3 regions of the Streptomyces sp. NPDC001270 genome follow, and region 1 is predicted to be linked to each of the others. Evidence: riboswitches for the same ligand, from Rfam matches in the RefSeq annotation. Region 1 holds a riboswitch; each other region holds the start of a gene.
The links. A riboswitch is a leader RNA that binds a small molecule or an ion and turns the genes downstream of it on or off. The one in region 1 is predicted to bind cobalamin.
Positions count from the first base shown of each region.

Region 2: it holds a riboswitch for cobalamin, as region 1 does, so the genes downstream of both, ACFY2B_RS29780 (cobalamin biosynthesis protein) here and metE (5-methyltetrahydropteroyltriglutamate--homocysteine S-methyltransferase) in region 1, are expected to answer to the same signal.
Region 3: it holds a riboswitch for cobalamin, as region 1 does, so the genes downstream of both, ACFY2B_RS38830 (prenyltransferase/squalene oxidase repeat-containing protein) here and metE (5-methyltetrahydropteroyltriglutamate--homocysteine S-methyltransferase) in region 1, are expected to answer to the same signal.

Region 1 covers NZ_JBIAXM010000003.1:183,845-190,134, reverse strand. The annotation lists gene ACFY2B_RS07175 (MgtC/SapB family protein) at 1-627, shown strand, start outside; gene ACFY2B_RS07170 (hypothetical protein) at 624-902, shown strand; gene metE (5-methyltetrahydropteroyltriglutamate--homocysteine S-methyltransferase) at 943-3,261, opposite strand; cobalamin riboswitch at 3,471-3,640, opposite strand; gene ACFY2B_RS07160 (DUF1345 domain-containing protein) at 3,862-4,494, shown strand; gene ACFY2B_RS07155 (histidinol-phosphatase) at 4,787-6,290, shown strand, end outside.
Region 2 covers NZ_JBIAXM010000020.1:101,278-107,567, forward strand. The annotation lists gene cobN (cobaltochelatase subunit CobN) at 1-1,609, opposite strand, end outside; gene ACFY2B_RS29775 (cobyric acid synthase) at 1,606-3,117, opposite strand; gene ACFY2B_RS29780 (cobalamin biosynthesis protein) at 3,114-4,055, opposite strand; cobalamin riboswitch at 4,153-4,297, opposite strand; gene ACFY2B_RS29785 (hypothetical protein) at 4,530-4,751, opposite strand; gene ACFY2B_RS29790 (anion permease) at 4,783-6,126, opposite strand; gene ACFY2B_RS29795 (class II aldolase/adducin family protein) at 6,279-6,290, shown strand, end outside.
Region 3 covers NZ_JBIAXM010000038.1:10,099-16,388, forward strand. The annotation lists gene ACFY2B_RS38815 (ABC transporter ATP-binding protein) at 1-766, opposite strand, end outside; gene ACFY2B_RS38820 (CbiQ family ECF transporter T component) at 804-1,874, opposite strand; gene ACFY2B_RS38825 (SCO2322 family protein) at 2,174-2,830, opposite strand; gene ACFY2B_RS38830 (prenyltransferase/squalene oxidase repeat-containing protein) at 2,827-4,077, opposite strand; cobalamin riboswitch at 4,204-4,335, opposite strand; gene ACFY2B_RS38835 (MBL fold metallo-hydrolase) at 4,574-5,635, opposite strand; gene ACFY2B_RS38840 (aldehyde dehydrogenase) at 5,873-6,290, shown strand, end outside.

The DNA of each region.
Region 1 (6,290 bases):
TCCTACGTCGTGTCCGGCATCGGCTTCCTCGGCGCCGGAGTCATCCTGCGCCAGGGCGGCGGCGTCCGCGGCCTCAACACGGCCGCCACACTGTGGTGTTCGGCGGCCGTCGGCGTGCTGGCCGCTTCCGGCCGGCTGGCGCTGTGCGCGATCGGTACGGCCGTCGTCCTCGGCGTCCACCTGCTGCTGCGTCCGGCCGGCCGGCTGATCGACCGGCTGCCGCAGCGCGACCCCGACACCGAGGGCGTGCGCGCGAGCGTCCACCTGGTCTGCGACCGCGCGGACGAGACCCACGTCCGCGCGCTGCTCACCCAGGCCCTCACCGGAGACGGGCTGGCCCCCACCGGGCTGCGGGTGCTGCGCGACGGCGAGGACACCACCGCCCTGCGCGCCGGTGTCTGCGTCACCGGCGACCCCGCCCGCAGCCTGGAGCGGCACATCGCCCGGCTCTCCCTGGAACCCGGCGTACGGGACCTGCACTGGCACCTGGACCACAGCCCCCTCGACACGGACCACGGCCCCCTGGACACCCGCCGTGGCCCCCTCGACACGGACCACGATCCCCTCGACACGGAACGGAGTTCTCTCGACACGGAACAGGAACGACGGGAGGCGAGAGCGGCATGAACGACCTCGACACACTGAGCGCACGACGCACCGTCCGCAAGGCCGCCCGGCGCCTCGCGGAGGACGCCCCGAAGCTCGCCGTCGGCTCCGCGGGCGCCTACCGGGCCGGTCTTGCCACCCGCGCGGCCGAACTGCGCAGGGCCGTGCTTCTCGCCTGGCTGTGTGGCGTGCCCGAGCGCGTCATAGCCGCCGACGGCGGTCTGTCCCCGAGCGTCGTCCACGAGTGGATCTCGGCCGGGAACCCGCCCGGCGAAGGGTCCGACGGGCCGGGATGAGGCACGACGCCCCGCCCCGGCCCGGACCGGGCGCCACCGGTCAGGACGTGGCCGGCTCACCCCGGACGGCGCGGGCGGCGGCGACCAGGTTCTCCAACGAGGCGCGGGCCTCCGGCCAGCCGCGGGTCTTCAGGCCGCAGTCGGGATTGACCCACAGCCGCTCGGCGGGGATCGCCCGCAGGCCGGTGCGCAGGAGCTCGGCGGTCTCCTCGGCGCTCGGGACGCGTGGGGAGTGGATGTCGTACACACCGGGTCCGGCCTCGCGCGGGTAGCCGTGGGCGGCCAGCTCACGCGCGACCTGCATGCGCGAGCGGGCCGCCTCCAGGCTGATCACGTCGGCGTCGAGGTCGTCGATGGCCTGCACGATGTCACCGAACTCGGCGTAGCACATGTGGGTGTGGACCTGGGTGTCCGGGCCCACCCCGCCGGTGGTGAGCCGGAACGCCTCGGTCGCCCAGTCCAGATAGGCGGCCCGGTCGGCGGCCCGCAGCGGCAGGGTCTCGCGCAGGGCGGGCTCGTCGACCTGGATCACCGGGGTACCGGCCGTCTCCAGGTCGCCGACCTCGTCGCGTAGGGCGAGGGCGACCTGCCGGCCGGTGTCGGCGAGCGGCTGGTCGTCACGGACGAAGGACCAGGCGAGCATGGTGACCGGGCCGGTGAGCATGCCCTTGACGGGGCGGTCGGTCAGGGACTGCGCGTAGGCGGTCCAGCGCACGGTCATGGGGTCCGGGCGGGAGATGTCGCCGGCCAGGATCGGCGGGCGGACGTAGCGGGTGCCGTAGGACTGGACCCACCCGTGCCGGGTGGCGAGATACCCGGTGAGCCGTTCGGCGAAGTACTGGACCATGTCGTCGCGTTCGGCCTCGCCGTGGACGAGGACGTCCAGGCCGGTCTTCTCCTGGAAGGCGATCACCTCCCGGATCTCGGCCTTGATCCGCTCCTCGTAGCCGGCGCTGTCGATCCGGCCGGTCCGCAGGTCGGCGCGGGCGGTGCGCAGGTCGGCGGTCTGCGGGAAGGAGCCGATGGTGGTGGTCGGCAGCAACGGCAGGCCGAGGCGGGCGCGCTGGGCCGCCGCCCGCACCGGATACGGCTGGTCACGGCGGGCGTCGGCCCCGGTGACCGCCGCCGCGCGGGCGCGCACGGCCGGGTCACGGGTGAGCGGCGAGGCCGCCCGGGAGGCCAGGTCGGCGCGGTTGGCGGCCAGTTCGGCGCTGATGGCCGCCGTGCCGTGGGCCAGGCCGCGGGCCAGCGTCACCACCTCCGTGGTCTTCTGACGGGCGAAGGCCAGCCAGCGCAGGAGCTGCGGTTCGATGTCCCGCTCGACCGACGCGTCGAGCGGGACGTGCAGCAGGGAGCAGGAGGCCGCCACATCGACCCGGTCGGCCAGACCGAGCAGCGTGCCGAGCGTGGCGAGGGACGCCGCCAGGTCGTTGACCCAGATGTTGCGGCCGTCGACGACGCCGGCGACCAGGCGCCTGCCGGGCAGTCCGCCGACCGCGGCCAGCGCGTCGAGCTGGGCGGCCCCGCGCCCGGTGAAATCCAGCGCGAGCCCGTCGACCGGCGCGTCGGCCAGCACGGGCAGGGCCTCGCCGAGCCGGTCGAAGTAAGAGGCGACCAGCAGCTTCGGCCGGTCGGCGCGACCGCCGAGGGCACGGTAGGCGCGTGCGACGGCGCCGAGTTCGGCCGGCGTGCGGTCCTGGACGAGCGCGGGCTCGTCGAGCTGCACCCACTCGGCGCCGGCCGCGCGCAGGTCGGCCAGGACCTCCGCGTACACCGGCAGCAGCCGGTCGAGGAGGGTCAGCGGATCGAAGTCCGCCGCGACCCCCGGCGCGGGCTTGGCGAGCAGCAGGTAGGTGACGGGGCCGACCAGCACCGGCCGGGCCGCGAGGCCCAGGGCGAGGGCCTCCGTCAGCTCCGCGACCTGCTTGGCCGAGTCCGCCGCGAACACCGTGTCCGGGCCCAACTCCGGCACGAGATAGTGGTAGTTGGTGTCGAACCACTTGGTCATCTCCAGCGGCGCCAGGCCCTGGGTGCCCCTGGCCATGGCGAAGTAGCCGTCCAACGCGTCCGCCGCGACGGCGGCCCGGTGGCGGTCCGGGACCGCGCCGACCATGACCGTGGTGTCGAGGACGTGGTCGTAGTACGAGAAGTCACCGGTGGGCACTTCGTCGATGCCGGCCTCGGCGAGCTGCCGCCAGGTGGCCCGGCGCAGTCCGGCGGCGGTGGCGCGGAGCGCGTCGGCGCCGACGCGGCCCGCCCAGTAGCCCTCGACGGCCTTCTTCAGTTCCCGGTGCTGTCCCTGACGCGGGTAGCCGTACACGGTGGCGCGTGCGGCCCCGGCTGTGGGCTCGGTGGTCACGGAGATCTCCTTCGCGAGACGATTCCCTGAGGTCCCGGCGACGGGACGGGGGCGCGAAGGGGTGCCGGACCGGACGGCACGATCACGCGTGGCAGCGTGTGTTCGTCCGCCTGGCCTCACTCCCCGGACGGTGTCCGGAGGTGTCCCCGACCCGCCCTCGGGGTCACCGGGATGTCCGCGCACGAGTGGTTCGCGCGCGGGCAGCGGGCAGGTCTTCGGACTCGCGGGCACGTCTCGTCCGTACGAAGCACAGAGCCGTACGAGACTCCTACTGGCCGTCGCTTCCCAGGCCCGGTACATCGGGCCCAGTGCGTATGACGGCGGTCGTTCCCGCTCACCGCTGCGGGGCAGTCCCGGATTTCCACCGGGTTCCCTCTTACGACGCGTCCCGTCCGGCTGACGGGGGCGAACCAGCTGCACCGGCCAGCCTACGGGGCGGGCCACGGTCGCGTCCGGTCGCGTCCGGCATTCGGATGGCGGACCGGCCCGTGCCGCCGCCCGACGAGCACCGGACGGCGTCCGTCCGTACCCCGGTGTGCCTCCCACCGCACGGCCGTGGCTGCCCTCGTGGCGGAGCCCCGGCCGCTACTGTTGCGGCCCATGGGTGCACGGTTGCCGCTCTCGGCGGTCTCCCGGCTGTTCGGATCGACGGCCGGCGGCGCGGTCGTCGGCGTGGCCGTCGGGCTGCCGACCGACCTGCCCCTCGGGCTTCTCGCCGGCATCGCGGCGGCGGAGACGTTCTTCGTGGTGGTGGGCTGGATCGTGCTGTGGCCCCTGGACGCCGAGGAGACCCACCGCAACATCCGTCGCGAGGACTTCCGTCCGGTCCTGGAGGAACTCGTCGTGGTCGTGGCCGCCCTGTGCGGGCTGCTCGGCATCGTGCTGCTGCTGTCGTTCGGCAAGTCGGCCGACGGCCATGCCGCCGCGGTCGCCGCGCTCGGCGGGGTCTTCATGGCCTGGGCGGCCCTGCACCTGATGTACGCGACGCGCTACGCCTACCTCTACTGCACGGCGTCCGGCGGCATCGACTTCAACTCGGACGAGCCGCCGGCGTACCGGGACTTCCTGTACTTCAGCTACAACCTCGGCATGACCTACCAGGTCTCCGACACCAGCGTGTCGAGTTCGACGATCCGTGCGGTGGCGCTGCGGCACTGCCTGCTGTCGTACGTCTTCGGCACCAGCATCCTGGCCACCGTGATCAACCTGGTCGTCGGGATCGTCTCGGGCTGACTCCGCTCCCGCGCCGTACCGGACGGTCCGTGCACGGCCCGGCCGGTGATGCCGATGGCCGAAAACGATGTGAGGGCGGCCGGTCGGCCGGCCGGCGGTGCGGGCCTGTAGTGCGGGATCGGGCGGACCCGCCGGTGCGGGAGGCGTCGGCGCAGCTCCGGGCGGGCGTCGACGCCCGCTGCACATCCGGCCTTCTTTGCCACACCATTGCCTTGATTCCCGCCGTTTACCAGAGCTTTGCAGACTCCACACGTCCCAAGCGTGCATGTCCCTGTTGTCAGCGGGAGTTGAAATGGGCCACGGCCACAGACACGACCACGGTCACCACCACCATCACCACGGGGGCGACGAGTCCACGTCCCTGCCGCCCGCGCTCGACCTGTCGGTGCCCGACGCGGAGTTGACGCCCAGCCAGCTGTCCCGGCGCTCCATGCTCCGCCGCACCGGACTGCTCGGCGCCGGCCTGGCGGCCGGCAGTGTCCTCGGCGGCGCGGGCCAGGCGGCCGCGTCCCCGGCCACGACGGCCAACGCGTCGCACGACTCCCGTTCGGGCGGCTACCTGTGGCTCGCCGGCGACCACCACATCCACACCCAGCACAGCAACGACGCCAAGTACCGCGTCATCGACCACGTCCGCCAGGGCAACGCGCACGGCCTGGACTGGATGGTGATCACCGACCACGGCAGCGAGACGCACGCCAAGATCGGTGTGGAGAAGGTCAACCCCGACATCGTCGCGGCCCGCGACAAGATCGAAGACACCCTGGTCTTCCAGGGCCTGGAGTGGAACATCCCCGCCGCCGAGCACGGCACGGTCTTCGTCCACCCGGGCAAGAACGAGGTCGCCGTGCTGAAGGAGTTCGAGAACTCCTTCGACGGCTCGGTCAAGAAGGCCACCGCGAACACCCCGGCCAACGAGGCGCTGGCCATCGCGGGCATCAACTTCCTCGCCGACCAGGTGCGCCGCCGCAAGGTCAAGGACGCCCTCTTCCTGGCCAACCACCCGGCCCGCAAGGGCATCGACTCCCCGCACGAGATCCGCGGCTGGCGCGACGCCGCGCCCGCCATCGCCGTCGGCATGGAGGGCGCCCCCGGCCACCAGGCCGCCGGTCTGCCGAAGCCGCAGGGTCCGGGCGGCGGCCGTGGCTACTACGACGGCAGCCCTGGCGCCGACTCGTTCGCCGGCTACCCGCTGGAGAGCTACCGCACCTGGGGCGGCTTCGACTGGATGACCGCCACCGTCGGCGGCCTGTGGGACAGCCTGCTCGCCGAGGGCAAGCCCTGGTGGATCACCGCCAACTCCGACTCCCACAATGTGTACGCCGACAGCGCCGTGCGCGGCCCGAACAGCAACTTCGAGGCCAACGGCCGCTACGAGGACCCGGTCTACGGCGGCGGTCTGAACCTGACGGACGGCGACTACTGGCCGGGCCAGTACTCCCGCACCCACGTCGGTGCCTCCTCCTTCTCCTACCAGGCGGTCATGGACGGCATCCGGGCCGGCCGCGTCTGGGTCGACCACGGCGGCCTGATCAGCGGCCTGAACGCGCAGCTGCGCTCCGGGTCCAAGTCGGTCACGCTCGGCGACTCCCTGTACGTGCGCCGGGGCAACCAGGTCGACCTGGTCATCGAGATCAGCCTGGCGGGCGGCCCCAACTGGTCCCAGTTCGTGCCCACGCTGGCCCGGGTGGACGTCATCCAGGGCGACGTCACCGGACGGGTCGCGGACAAGGACGCCTTCGCCACCCCGAACACCAAGGTCGTGAAGTCCTTCGAGGTGAACAAGTCGACCGGTT
Region 2 (6,290 bases), on a different contig from region 1:
CCAGCGGCAGGTCGCCGAGGACGGCGTCCGGGGCGCAGCCGGCACTCAGGCCGAGGCCCTTGCCCGGCAGCCACTCCAGCGTGCCGTGCTTGCCCATGTGCACGATCGCGTCGGCGCCGAAGCTGTTCTCCAGCCAGCGGTAGGCCGCCAGGTAGTGGTGGGACGGCGGCATGTCGGGGTCGTGGTAGATCGCGATCGGGTTCTCGCCGAAGCCGCGCGGCGGCTGGATCAGCACGACGACGTTCCCGAACCGGAGCGCGGCCAGCACGATGTCGTCGCCGTCCACGTAGAGGCTGCCCGGCGGCTCGCCCCATGCCGCCAGCATGGCGTGGCGCAGCTCCGGGTCGAGGGTGTCGAACCAGGCCCGGTAGTCGGCGAGCGGCACCCGCGCGGGCGCGGCGGCCAGTTGCTCCTCGGTGAGCCATTCGACGTCGTGGCCGCCGGCCTCGATCAGCCGGTGGATCAGCTCGTCGCCGCCCGCGGGGTACTCGGTGAGCGAGTAGCCGGCCGCACGCAGGGCGTCCAGCACCCGCACCGCCGACGCGGGCGTGTCCAGGCCGACCGCGTTGCCGACCCGGGAGTGCTTGGTCGGATAGGCGGTGAAGACGAGCGCGATCTTCTTGTCGGCGTTGGGCTTGTGCCGCAGCCGCGCGTGCCGTACGGCGATGCCGGCGACGCGGCCGGCCCGCTCGGGGTCGGCGACGTACACCGGCACGTCGTCCGGGCCCTGCTCCTTGAAGGAGAACGGCACGGTGATCAGCCGCCCGTCGAACTCCGGGATGGCGACCTGCATCGCCGCGTCCATGGGGGACAGCGCCGCGTCGGACCCGTCCCAGGCGTCCTGCGACGAGGTGAGGCACAGCCCTTGCAGCACGGGGACGTCAAGACCGGCGAGCGCCCCGACGTCCCAGGCTTCCTCCTCGCCGCCCGCCGACGCCTGCGAGGCGTGCGTGCCGCCCGCGGCGAGGACGGTCGCCACCAGCGCGTCGGCCCGGCCGAGGATCCGGTACAGATCCGCGTCGGCGTCGCGCAGCGAACCGCAGTACACGGGCAGCGCGTTGGCGCCGCGCGCCTCGATCGCGTCGCACAGGGTGTCCACGAAGGCGGTGTTGCCGCTCAGTTCGTGGGCCCGGTAGAAGATCACGCCGACGGTCGGGCGGCCCTCGACGACGGCCCGCTCGCCGTGCACGCCGTACTGCGGCATCGTCCGCGGCCCGTCGAAGCCCTCACCGGTCAGCAGCACGGTGTCGGACAGGAACCGGGCGAGCTGGGCGAGGTTGTCGGGCCCGCCCTCCACCAGATAGCGCAGCGCCTCGGCGACGACACCGGACGGCACGGACGACTCGGCCATCAACTCGGCGTCGGGCACGGTCTCGCCGCCGAGCAGCACGGTCGGGACCCCGGACGCCCGCAGCGCGGCCAGCCCGTCCTCCCAGGCCCGTTTGCCGCCCAGCAGCCGTACGACGGCGAGGTCGGCCCGCCGCAGCAGCGCCGGCAGCTCCTCGGCGACGTCGATCCGGGTCGGGTTGCCGATCAGATAGGACGCGCCGCAGGCACGTGCCGCCAGCAGATCGGTGTCGGCGGTCGACAACAACAACACTGTGCTCATGCGGGCGCTCCCGGTGGAATGAAGGGCAGTCCTGGTGGCGCGCCCGACTCGATGAGCCGCCACAGCGCGTCCGTGTCCGCGTGCTGTTCGATCAGGTCGCCGAGTCGGTCGAGCTGCTCCTCGCGCAGCGCGGCGAACGAGGTGTCGGGCGCCGGCGCGAAGCGGCGCCCCGCGGCGGCGGCCACCTCGCGCAGGAACGCCCGCCGGAAGCCGTCCGACTCCAGCGAGCCGTGCCAGTGCGTGCCCCAGACCGCGCCGACCCGGCAGCCGTCCAGGAAGGGCTCGCCCCCGGTGACGTCGGCGACGCCGTGATGGATCTCGTAGCCCTCGACCCGCTCGCCGAACGCCTCGCCGACGGGCCGGGCGAGGGTCTTCTCCCGGGCGAACCGCACCCGGACCGGCAGCACACCCAGCCCGCTCACCTGCCCGGCGCGCGACTCGACCGCGTCCTCGATGTGCTCGCCGAGCAGTTGGAAGCCGCCGCAGACGCCGAGGACGGGCCGGCCTTCGCGGGCCCGGTCGCGCAGCGCCTTTGCGAGCCCGCGCTCCCGCAGCCAGGCCAGCGCCCGGACGGTGCCCCGGGTCCCGGGTACGACGACGAGATCGGCGTCGGCCAGTTCCTGCGGCCGGTCCACGAACCGTACGACCACGCCCGGTTCGGCGGCCAGCGCGTCCACGTCCGTGAAGTTGGACATGAGCGGCACCGCGCAGACCGCGACGCGCAGCACGTCCTCGCCGAACGGCGCGGCCGACGCCGACTCCCGTACCGCGCCCCGCAGGGAGACGGCCACCCCGTCCTCCTCGTCGATGCCGAGGCCGGGCCGGAACGGCAGGACGCCGTAGGCGGGCCGCCCGGTCAGGCCGCGCAGCATGTCGAGCCCCGGCTCCAGCAGGCCGACGTCCCCGCGGAACTTGTTGACCAGGAACCCGGCGACCAGCTCCTGGTCCGCGCGGGACAGCAGCGCCACGGTCCCGAAGAACGACGCGAAGACACCCCCGCGGTCGATGTCGCCGACCACCAGGACGGGCAGCCGCGCGTTGCGGGCGAGGCCCATGTTCACGATGTCGGTCCGCCGCAGGTTGATCTCCGCCGGGCTGCCCGCGCCCTCGCAGATCACCACGTCGTACGTGTCCCGCAGCGTGGCGAGGCAGTCGAGCACGGTTCCCAGCAGCCGCTCCTGGCGTCCGCCGTGGTACCCGCGCGCGCTCAGCTCGCCCACCGGCCTGCCCATGAGCACGACCTGACTGCTCTGCTCCCCGCCCGGTTTGAGCAGGACCGGGTTCATCAGCGCGGTCGGTTCGATCCGGCACGCCTGGGCCTGCATCGCCTGGGCCCGCCCGATCTCGGCGCCCTCGCGGGTGACGAACGAGTTCAGGGACATGTTCTGCGCCTTGAACGGCGCGACCGCGACGCCCTGCCGCACCAGCCACCGGCAGATGCCCGCCGTCACCACGCTCTTGCCCGCGTCGGAGGTGGTACCGGCGACGAGCAGCCCACCACCGCTCATGACCTGCGCCCCCGCACGGCCAGCCGCGCGGCGGTCGTGACGCCGAGCGCGAGCAGCCCGACTTGGCGGGACAGCCGTACCGCACGGTCGATGTCCGCGGCGGCGACCTCCCGCCCCCCGCCGTTGAGCACGGGCCGGTGCTCGACCCGCCCCCCGTACGACAGCGTCCCGCCCAGCCGCACGCCCAGCGCCCCCGCGAAGGAAGCCTCCACGGGACCGGCGTTGGGGCTCGGATGCCGGTGGGCGTCGGCCCGCCAGGCCCGCACCGCACCCCGTGGGTCCGGGCCCGAGACGGCGGCGAGCACCGCGGTGAGCCGTGCCCCCGGCCAGCCGGCGACGTCGTCGAGCCGCGCGGCGGCCCACCCGAACCGCCGGTGCCGCGGCGACCGGTGCCCGACCATCGCGTCGAGGGTGTTCACCGCACGGAAGGCGACGAACCCGGGCACCCCGCCCAACGCCCCCCACACCAGCGCCCCGACGACCGCGTCGGACGTGTTCTCGGCCACCGACTCCACGACGGCCCGCGCGATCCCCTGGGCGTCGAGGGCCTGCGGATCCCGTCCGCACAGATGCGGCAGCCGGGCCCTCGCCGCGGCGACATCCCCCGAGTCGAGGGCCCGCCGGACGGCCTGGGCCTCCCGGGCGAGCGAAGTCCCGCCCACCACCGCCCAGGTGACGGCCCCGGTCAGCGCCACGGAACCGGCGGGGGAGGCGCGCACGGCCCGCCGGGCCAGCGCTCCGAGGCCCGCGGCACCGCCGACGCAGACGGCGGTGTACAGGGCTCCCCACCCCCGGTGGTCCCGCCACAGCACCCGCTCCGCCGCGCCGACGGCACGCCCGAACCCGGCGACCGGATGCCCGTGGCGCGGATCGCCCACGAGCAGATCGCCGAGGAGGCCGAGAGCGGCGCCGTACGCGAAGACGCGATCGGCACGCACCGGTTCAGCCGGCCGTCGGGTCGGGAAGCGACCTGGTGCTGTACCTCAATCCGCAGCCGAGCATGGCGATATGTCCTCACTCAGGGTGTCCACGCCCTGGTTCGACGAGACCGGCGGCGAGAGTTCCTGGCTCCCGGGGAAGTCCTTCCCCGGTGACAGTGGCGGGACCGCGCCGGATTCGCACCGGCTTCCTCTTCTGCCGCCGTACATGGCCCCGGAAGTCCACCACGCCCCCCGAAGAACCGTCAACCAGCCGTTGACCTGCAAGGGAAGAGTGTGCCCAGCCTCATACCCACCCCACCCCCCACCCACCCAGAAGAAACACCCCGGAACAACACAAGAAACGAGACGACTCCCCCCCGGCAGGGGCGCGGGGAACTGCGCAAAAAACGACCACGCACGCGCGGCCGAGCGCCAACGCCAACCCCGGCAGGGGCGCGGGGAACTGCGCAAAACCCCCACACCCCGAACCACTCACCCCGCGATCAAAAAGATCCCATACCCCACAGCCCCGGCGCACGCCGCAAAGCAGGCGTACGCCCCAGCCAACGCCACCCCCGCGGAACCTCCCCGCGCAACGGCCCGTTCACGGCGCGACAATCCGGCCACGCCGAGGGTGAACAGTCCCACGAGCGCCACGGTGACCCCGAGGCTGACGCCGAAGACGGAACCGAGTGCCGCCCAGTCGATGTTCATGGTGTTCATGGTGATGCTTCTTCCTCGGGTCTCAGACGGCGGCACTCGGCGGCGGCCCGGCCGGATCGGCGACGACGGGCGCGGCCGCGGCGACCGAAGCGGCCGTCCCGCCCGCCCCCGAGGGCGAACCGGCGGAACCGGCGCTGATGGTGACGGACACCGCACCGACCGCACCGACCGCACCGACCGCACCGACCGCACCGACCGCACCGACCGCACCGACCGCACCGACCACACCGGCCGGCCCAACCGGAACGGCCGACTCCCCGGTGCCGTTCACCTCATTGACGTTGCTGTGGTCCACGACCTCACGCCGCGAGACCCGCCAGATCCCCACGGCGGAAGCGACCAGGCAGACGGCCACAGCCGCGGTGCCCCAGTCACCCAGCTCCGTGACGAGTTCCGCGAGCGCGCCGACGAGCGCGGCGGCCGGCAGCGTCAGCGCCCAGGCGACGCACATCCGGGCCGCCGTCGACCAGCGCACCACCCCGCCCTTGCGGCCGAGCCCCGCGCCCATCACGGAACCGGAGACGACATGCGTGGTGGAGAGCGAGAAGCCGAGGTGCGAGGAGGCCAGGATGGCGGTCGCCGCGCTGGTCTGGGCGGCGAAGCCCTGCCGCGGCCGGAGGTCGGTCAGCCCCTTGCCCATCGTGCGGATGATGCGCCAGCCGCCGAGGTAGGTGCCGAGCGCGATGGCGAGACCCGCGGAGAGGACGACCCAGGTGGGCGGGTTCGAGCCGGGGGCGATCGCACCGCCGGCGATCAGCGCCAGGGTGATGACGCCCATCGTCTTCTGGGCGTCGTTGGTGCCGTGGGCCAGGGAGACCAGACCCGCGGAGGCGATCTGGCCGGCCCGGTAGCCCTTCTCGGCGGCCTTGCCCTCCGCGGCGCCGTCGAGCGAGTACGACAGCCGGGTGGCGAGCAGTGCCGCCACCCCGGCCACGAGGGGCGCGGCGAGTGCCGGGACGAGGACCTTGGTGACGAGCACGTCGCCGTGGACGGCGCCCGTGCCGGCGGACGCGACGGCGGCGCCGATCAGACCGCCCATCAGCGCGTGCGAGGAGCTTGAGGGCAGACCCACCAGCCAGGTCAGCAGGTTCCAGAGGATCGCGCCCACCAGGGCGGCGAAGATGACCTCGGGGCGGATGCCGCTCTCGTCGACGAGACCCTTGGAGATCGTGTTGGCGACCTCGACGGAGAGGAAGGCGCCCACCAGGTTGAGGGTGGCGGACATGGCCACCGCCACTCTGGGTTTGAGCGCGCCGGTCGAGATCGTCGTGGCCATCGCGTTGGCGGTGTCGTGGAAACCGTTCGTGAAATCGAACGCGAGCGCGGTGATCACCACGATCGCGAGGATCAGCGAGAAGCTTTCCATTTACCCAGGCATTCGTTCGAAGTCATTGGCTGGTTGAAGGTAGGAAACCTGGGTGAACGAAAGGTGAACTGAGGTCGTACTCGGAGTGTCACATGGGAGGGGGGTTGCGGCGATCCGTTGAAGGGATCCTGAGCACCCGGCAGGATCGCGACATGGCTGAACGG
Region 3 (6,290 bases), on a different contig from region 1:
CGGTCAGGGGGAGCGGGCTCCAGTCGGCCAGCCGGCCCAGGTCCACCACCGGCGGGTACACCGGCGAGACGGCCATCACCTCGGCCGGGGCGCCGAGCACGGGCGCGGCGCCCGGCGCGGGCAGCAGCAGCACCTGGTCGGCGTACTGGATCACCCGCTCCAGCCGGTGCTCGGCCAGCAGGACCGTCGTGCCCAGATCGTGGACCAGCCGCTGGAGCACCGCGAGGACCTCCTCCGCGGCGGCCGGGTCCAGCGCCGACGTCGGCTCGTCGAGGACCAGCACCCGGGGGTGCGGGGTGAGCACCGAGCCGATCGCGACCCGCTGCTGCTGGCCGCCGGAGAGGGTGGCGATGGGCCTCTCCCGCAGATCGGCCAGCCCGAGCAGGTCCAGGGTCTCCTCCACCCGCCGTCGCATCACGGCCGGGGCGAGCCCCAACGACTCCATCCCGTAGGCGAGTTCGTCCTCCACCGTGTCCGTCACGAAGTGCGCGAGCGGGTCCTGGCCCACCGTGCCGACGACGTCGGCGAGTTCGCGCGGCTTGTGGGTACGGGTGTCCCGGCCCGCGACCGTGACCCGGCCGCGCAGGGTGCCGCCGGTGAAGTGCGGGACGAGGCCGCCCACCGCGCCCAGCACCGTCGACTTGCCGACGCCGGACCGGCCGACGAGCAGCACCAGCTCACCCTCCGGCACCTCGAAGTCCACGCCTCGGACGGCCGGTTCGACGGCACCGGCGTACGTCACGCTGACGTCCTCGAAGCGGATCACGAGGGCTCCTCGGGGATCACGACGGCTCCTGCGGGGATCACGACGGCTCCTTGGGGACCACCAGGGCGGGCAGCAGCGCGAGGAGTACGGCCGCCGCCGGCCACAGGGGCAGCGCGGGCGCGGTGAGCGGGACGACCCCCGGATCGAGGGCGGCCGGGTCGCGGGCCGCGGCGAGGGCGAGCAGCGCGGCGACGGCGGCACCGGACCCGGCGACCAGCCAGGCGCGGGCGTTCCACGGGTCGGGGCGGTACCGGGTGCGCGGCGAGCGCCGGCCGCCCAGCCGCAGCCCCGCGAGGGCGGCGACGGCCCCGGCGAGCAGCACCGGCAGCCCGTAGCCGCCGCCCGCGGCGGTGAGCAGCCCGTACGTTCCCGCGCAGACGCCGAGCAGACCGCCCAGGGTCAGCCCGGCGGTGGTACGGCGGACGGCGACGGGCACGTCGGCGGTACGGCCGTAACCGCGCGCGTCCATCGAGGCGGCGAGCGCGACGGAATGTTCCAGGGCGCCCTCCAGGACCGGCAGGCCCACCTGGAGCAGCCCCCGCACACCGCGGTCCGGGCGGCCCCGCAGCCGGCGGGCGGCCCGCAGCCGCTGTACGTCGCTGATCAGGTTCGGCGCGAAGGTCAGCGCGACGACCACGGCCACGCCGATCTCGTACAGGGCGCCCGGCAGGGACTTGAGCAGCCGGGCCGGGTTGGCGAGGGCGTTGGCCGCGCCCACGCAGATCAGCAGCGTGGCCAGTTTCAGGCCGTCGTAGAACGCGTAGACCAGCGACTCGGCGGTGACCCGGCCGCCCAGCCGGATGCCCTGCGCCCAGTGCGGGAGCGGGACTTCGGGGAGGGTGAGGAGGACGTGCGTGCCGGGGATGGGGGAGCCGAGGACCACCGCGAAGACCAGGCGGACGACCAGCACGGCGAGCGCGAGCTTGGCGAACGCCGTGTAGGAGCGGGCCCAGGGGGCGGTGCTGCGATGGGTGGCCACCACATAGCCCGCCGCCGCGACGAGCAGCCCGAGCAGCAGTGGATTGCTGGTCCGGCTGGCTGCGACCCCGAGCCCGATCGCCCAGCCCCACCAGGCCCCGGGGTGCACGACCGTCCGGGGCCGCCGCACCGTGCCGCCCGCGCGGGCCGGCCCCTTGGCGGCTGTGGCGCGCCCGTTGCCGCCGCCGTGCGGGGTGCCTGTGCCGTGAGCGTGGCCGGCGCCGCTGACGCCGCCCGCGCGGGGTGCGGGCCCGTGACCGGTGCCGTCGGGCGCGGCCGTGCTGCCGGTGCCGTCCGTCCCGTTCCCGGAGCCCGTCCCGTCGTCGGTGTTCGTCTCGTTCGTCTCGTTCGTCTCGTTCGTCCCGTCCGGACCGGCGTGGGCAGCGGGCGGCGACGGCTCGTGGTCGTGGCCCTCACGCATGGCGGTGCCTACGCATCCCGGCGCCGTCGGGCCTGCCAGAGTGCCGCCGCGCCCAGCAGGACGACCGCCGCCCCACCCGCCCACAGGCCGAGCGACGGCCCGTTGCCGCCGTCCTCGCCCGCCGTCGGCCGCTTCGCGGCGCTCGTCGGCTTGTCGTCCGTGGCCGCCACCTGCTCGCCGCAGCCCTTCTCCGGGTAGCCGGCGATGGCGCACAGCAGGGCGTTGGAGTCGTAGCGCAGCGGTCCGGCGACCGCCGCCAGGGCCTCGGCCGTCGTCGCGTCGGGTGCCAGTACCGCGCAGGCGGTCCGCGCCTTCGGCGGTGTCTCGGCGCCGGGCGCGTCCGCCGCCGTACCGAAGTCGATGACCAGTGCCACCCGCTTGTGGCCCGCCCGCGCGGGCGTGTGCGCGCAGATCTCGGCGAAGCGGGCCGTGCCGCGCGGATACGTCGCGTCGGCGGAGTCCTCGCTCACCGCGAACCGGAAGCCCTGGACGGCGCCGTCGGCGGGTCGGGCCAGCGACGGACCCTCGGTGGCGTACGTCCACCGGTCGCCCGCGCGGTCCCAGAAGGACCAGTAGCGGTAGCCGACGGCCTGCGCCTGGCCCGCGCCGCCCCAGCACAGGAGCGCGGCCAGCAGCAGGAGCACACCGCGGCGCGGCCCGGTCACAGGTGCTGCTGCTTCCTGCGGCCGCTGAGCAGGAAGCCGATGCCGACGCCCGCGACCAGACCGGTGCCGATGATCCACCAGACGCTGGTGCCCGAGCCGCCGTCGTCCTTCCGGTCCGACGGGTCCGAGCCGTCGCCCGATGTCGCCTGCCCGGCCGCCTGCGGTGCCGGGCCGGTCGCGCCCAGCGCCCGCACCAGGTCCGTACCGCCGAAGTCGCGCGGGTCCGTGCCGGTCGCGTGCGCCGCGAAGATCAACTGCGCGTACGCGGCCGGTCCGCTCTGCTTCGCCCAGGCCGCCGCGTTCTTCTCCAGCCAGGCCAGCGGCTTCGCGGCCCGGTCCGGCCCGCCCTGCGCGGCGAGCGCGACCACCGCGTCGGCGGTGTTGCCGTAGTCGGGCTGTTCGGGGGCGCCCGCGAGGGCGGAGGTGAGGTGGCCGTCCTCGGTGACCGCACGGGTGAGGTAGGCGGCGCCATCGGCCGCGGCCTGCTCGGGGGTGGGCTTCCCGGTGGCGGCGCAGCTCGTGCCGGGCGCCCCGCTCGAAGCGTCGCCCGCTCCGGCCGCCTTCGCGGCGAGGCCCGCGCCCAGCACGCCCAGCACGGCCGCCGCGGTGGCGTCCGCGTTGGCCGTCAACGCGCCCTTCTTGTCCGGCTGGTAGGCGAAGGCGCCTGCGTCGTCGCCGGAGCAGGGCAGGGCCAGTGCCAGCAGCGCGTCGTACGGCGACCGGCCGTCCTTGACCACTGCCGCGGGCCGTTCACCGGCCGCCGCGAGCGCGCCGACGACGACGCCCGTGGAGTTCGCGTCGCTCGCGCCGCCCGGCGCGTACCCCCAGCCGCCGTCCTTGTTCTGCACCGACTTCAGCCAGGTCACGGCCTTGCCGACGGCGCTGTCGTGGCCGCCGGTCGCGGTCAGGGCCTGGACGGCGGCGGCCGTGCTGTTGGTGTCGACCGGCACCTTGGCGTCACAGGCCCGCCCCGGATCGGCGCGGAACGCGGCGAACGCCCCGTCCGCGCACTGCTGTCCGGCCAGCCAGTCCACGGCCTTGGCAGCGGGCGTCACGGACACGGTGCGCTGGGCGAGCAGCGCCAGCGACTGGCGCCAGACGCCGTCGAACTTCGGATCAGCGTCGCCGTACAGGCCGGACGGGAGCACCGTCGACGGGGACGGCGAAGGGCTCGCGGCCAGGGCGGGTGACGCGGCGGCGAGCACGCCGACGGCGGCCAGGACCGCTGCGCTGCGGCGGACGTTCATGCTCGGCGGGTGCCTCTCTTCGCGGGTCGGTTCGCGAGGAAGCCGGGCAGCACGGGACACCCCGGGCGGCTCGGCCCCGTAAACCTCGACGGTGCCGTGCGCGGGCGGCTGCCGACGCACCTGAGCCGGTCACGTTCCGTCCGGGGCAGTCCGGCTCACCGGGCCTCGACGGCCGGTTCACGGTTGCGGGTCAGCGCCGGAATTGCACCGGCTTCCCCCCGTACGGGTGTGATGACGACCCAGTCACTCTACCGGCCCACCTCCAGGCCCCCGAGGGGTGGCCGTGACAGAGGGCCGTGCGGTGGGGCGAAGAGGGGTACGGGGTGCGGGAATGCGGTCCGGGAAAACGGCCCGGTCACGTCGTCCGGAAGCGGCCCGGGAATGCGGTCCCGGAATGCGGTCCCGGAATGCGGTCCGGTCGCGCGGTCCGGGGAAGCGATCCCGGCACGCGATCCGGGGAAGTGCCCCCGTCACATGGCCCGGTCAGGCCGTCCGGTCACGCCGTCCGGACGTACCTCAGCGGGTCGGTGCCCGGCACCGGTTCGGCCCGGCCCTGCTTCACCAGGCGGCGCAGATGCGCCTCGGCCTCCGCGACGGCGATGTTCCGGGAGGGGTGCGGGATCTGGGGCCAGGGCCGGTTCCACTCCATCCGCTCGGCCAACTGCCAGGGCGTGAGCGGTTCGACGAGCTGGGTCAGCAGGCCGGCCAGCCGCTCCTCGTGATGCGCGAGCAACTCCGCCACGCGGGCGGATCCGCCGGTGAACGCGTACTGGTGGGCCGGCAGCACCTCGGCGGGGGCCAGGCGGCCGATGCGCTCCAGGGAGTCGAGGTAGTCGCCGAGCGGGTCGATGGCCTCCGCCAGGTTCTCGGCTCCGTTCCGGCCGGTGGTGTTCCCCTGGGTGGAGGGGTCCTCGTACAGGCCGATGTGCGGGGTGATCTTCGGGAGCAGGTGGTCGCCGGAGAACAGCCGGCCGTGTCCCGGCAGCCCGGCGGGGTGCTCCTCCTCCAGGTGCAGACAGACGTGACCGGGCGTGTGCCCCGGCGTCCAGACGGCGCGCAGCCGGCGGCCGGGCAGGTCCAGGAGGTCGCCGGGGACGATCTCGCGGTCCGGGAGGGCGGGCGGACGCCGTTGCAGGGCGCCCGGTGTGCGCAGGACGGCCAGGTGTTCCTCCGGGGCGCCGGTCGCGGTGAGTTTGGCGCGCATGTAGTCGAGCCAGCGCTCGGGGCGGGCCTCGCGGTTGCGCCGTACCACCGCGGTGTCGGCCGCGTGCATCGCCACCCACGCGCCGGACGCCTCGCGCACCTGGCCGGACAGTCCGTGGTGGTCGGGGTGGTGGTGGGTGATGACGACCCCGTGGAGCTCCGCCACCGAGGTGCCGCAGGCCGACAGGCCGGACGTCAGTGTGTCCCACGACGCCGGGTCGTCCCAGCCGGTGTCGACCAGTACCGGGCCCCGGTCGGTGTCCACGACGTACACCAGCGTGTGGCCGAGCGGGTTGTCCGGTATCGGCACCGCCACGGACCGCACACCGCCGCCGTGATCGAACGTCTCCACCATCATGGCCTCCCCGGCCCACTATAACTAGAACCGGTTTCATCGGTTGCCCCGGGCGCCCGCCGATTCCGGAAGCCGGTGGCCGCGCGCCGGGCGCGGTGCGGACGGGGGCCGGTCGAGCCGGTGGTGCGGGCGGGGTTCCGGCCGGGCCGGTGGTGTCCTGCCGTGGACTAGTTCGAGGAGACCTGGTATCCGTTTCTGATACAGCGTCAGAAATCGTGCCGCAGGAGGCAGTCGGCCATGACCGAGCTCGTGGAACACGGACAGCTGTTCATCGGCGGGGAGTTGACCGATCCCCTGGGCGGGGACGTCATCGAGGTGATCTCCCCGCACACCGAAGAGGTCATCGGCCGCGTCCCGCACGCCTCGCCGGCCGATGTGGACCGGGCCGTCGCCGTCGCCCGGACCGCGTTCGACCAGGGCCCCTGGCCGCGGATGAGCCTCGACGAGCGGATCGCGGTCGTCACCCGTATCAAGGACGGCATCGCCGTCCGGCACGAGGAGATCGCCCGGGTGATCTCCTCCGAGAACGGGTCGCCGTACTCGTGGAGCGTCCTCGCGCAGGCGCTCGGCGCGATGATGGTGTGGGACTCGGCGATCACCGTCGCCCGCGGCCACACGTACGAGGAGACCCGCGACGGGGCGCTCGGGAAGATCA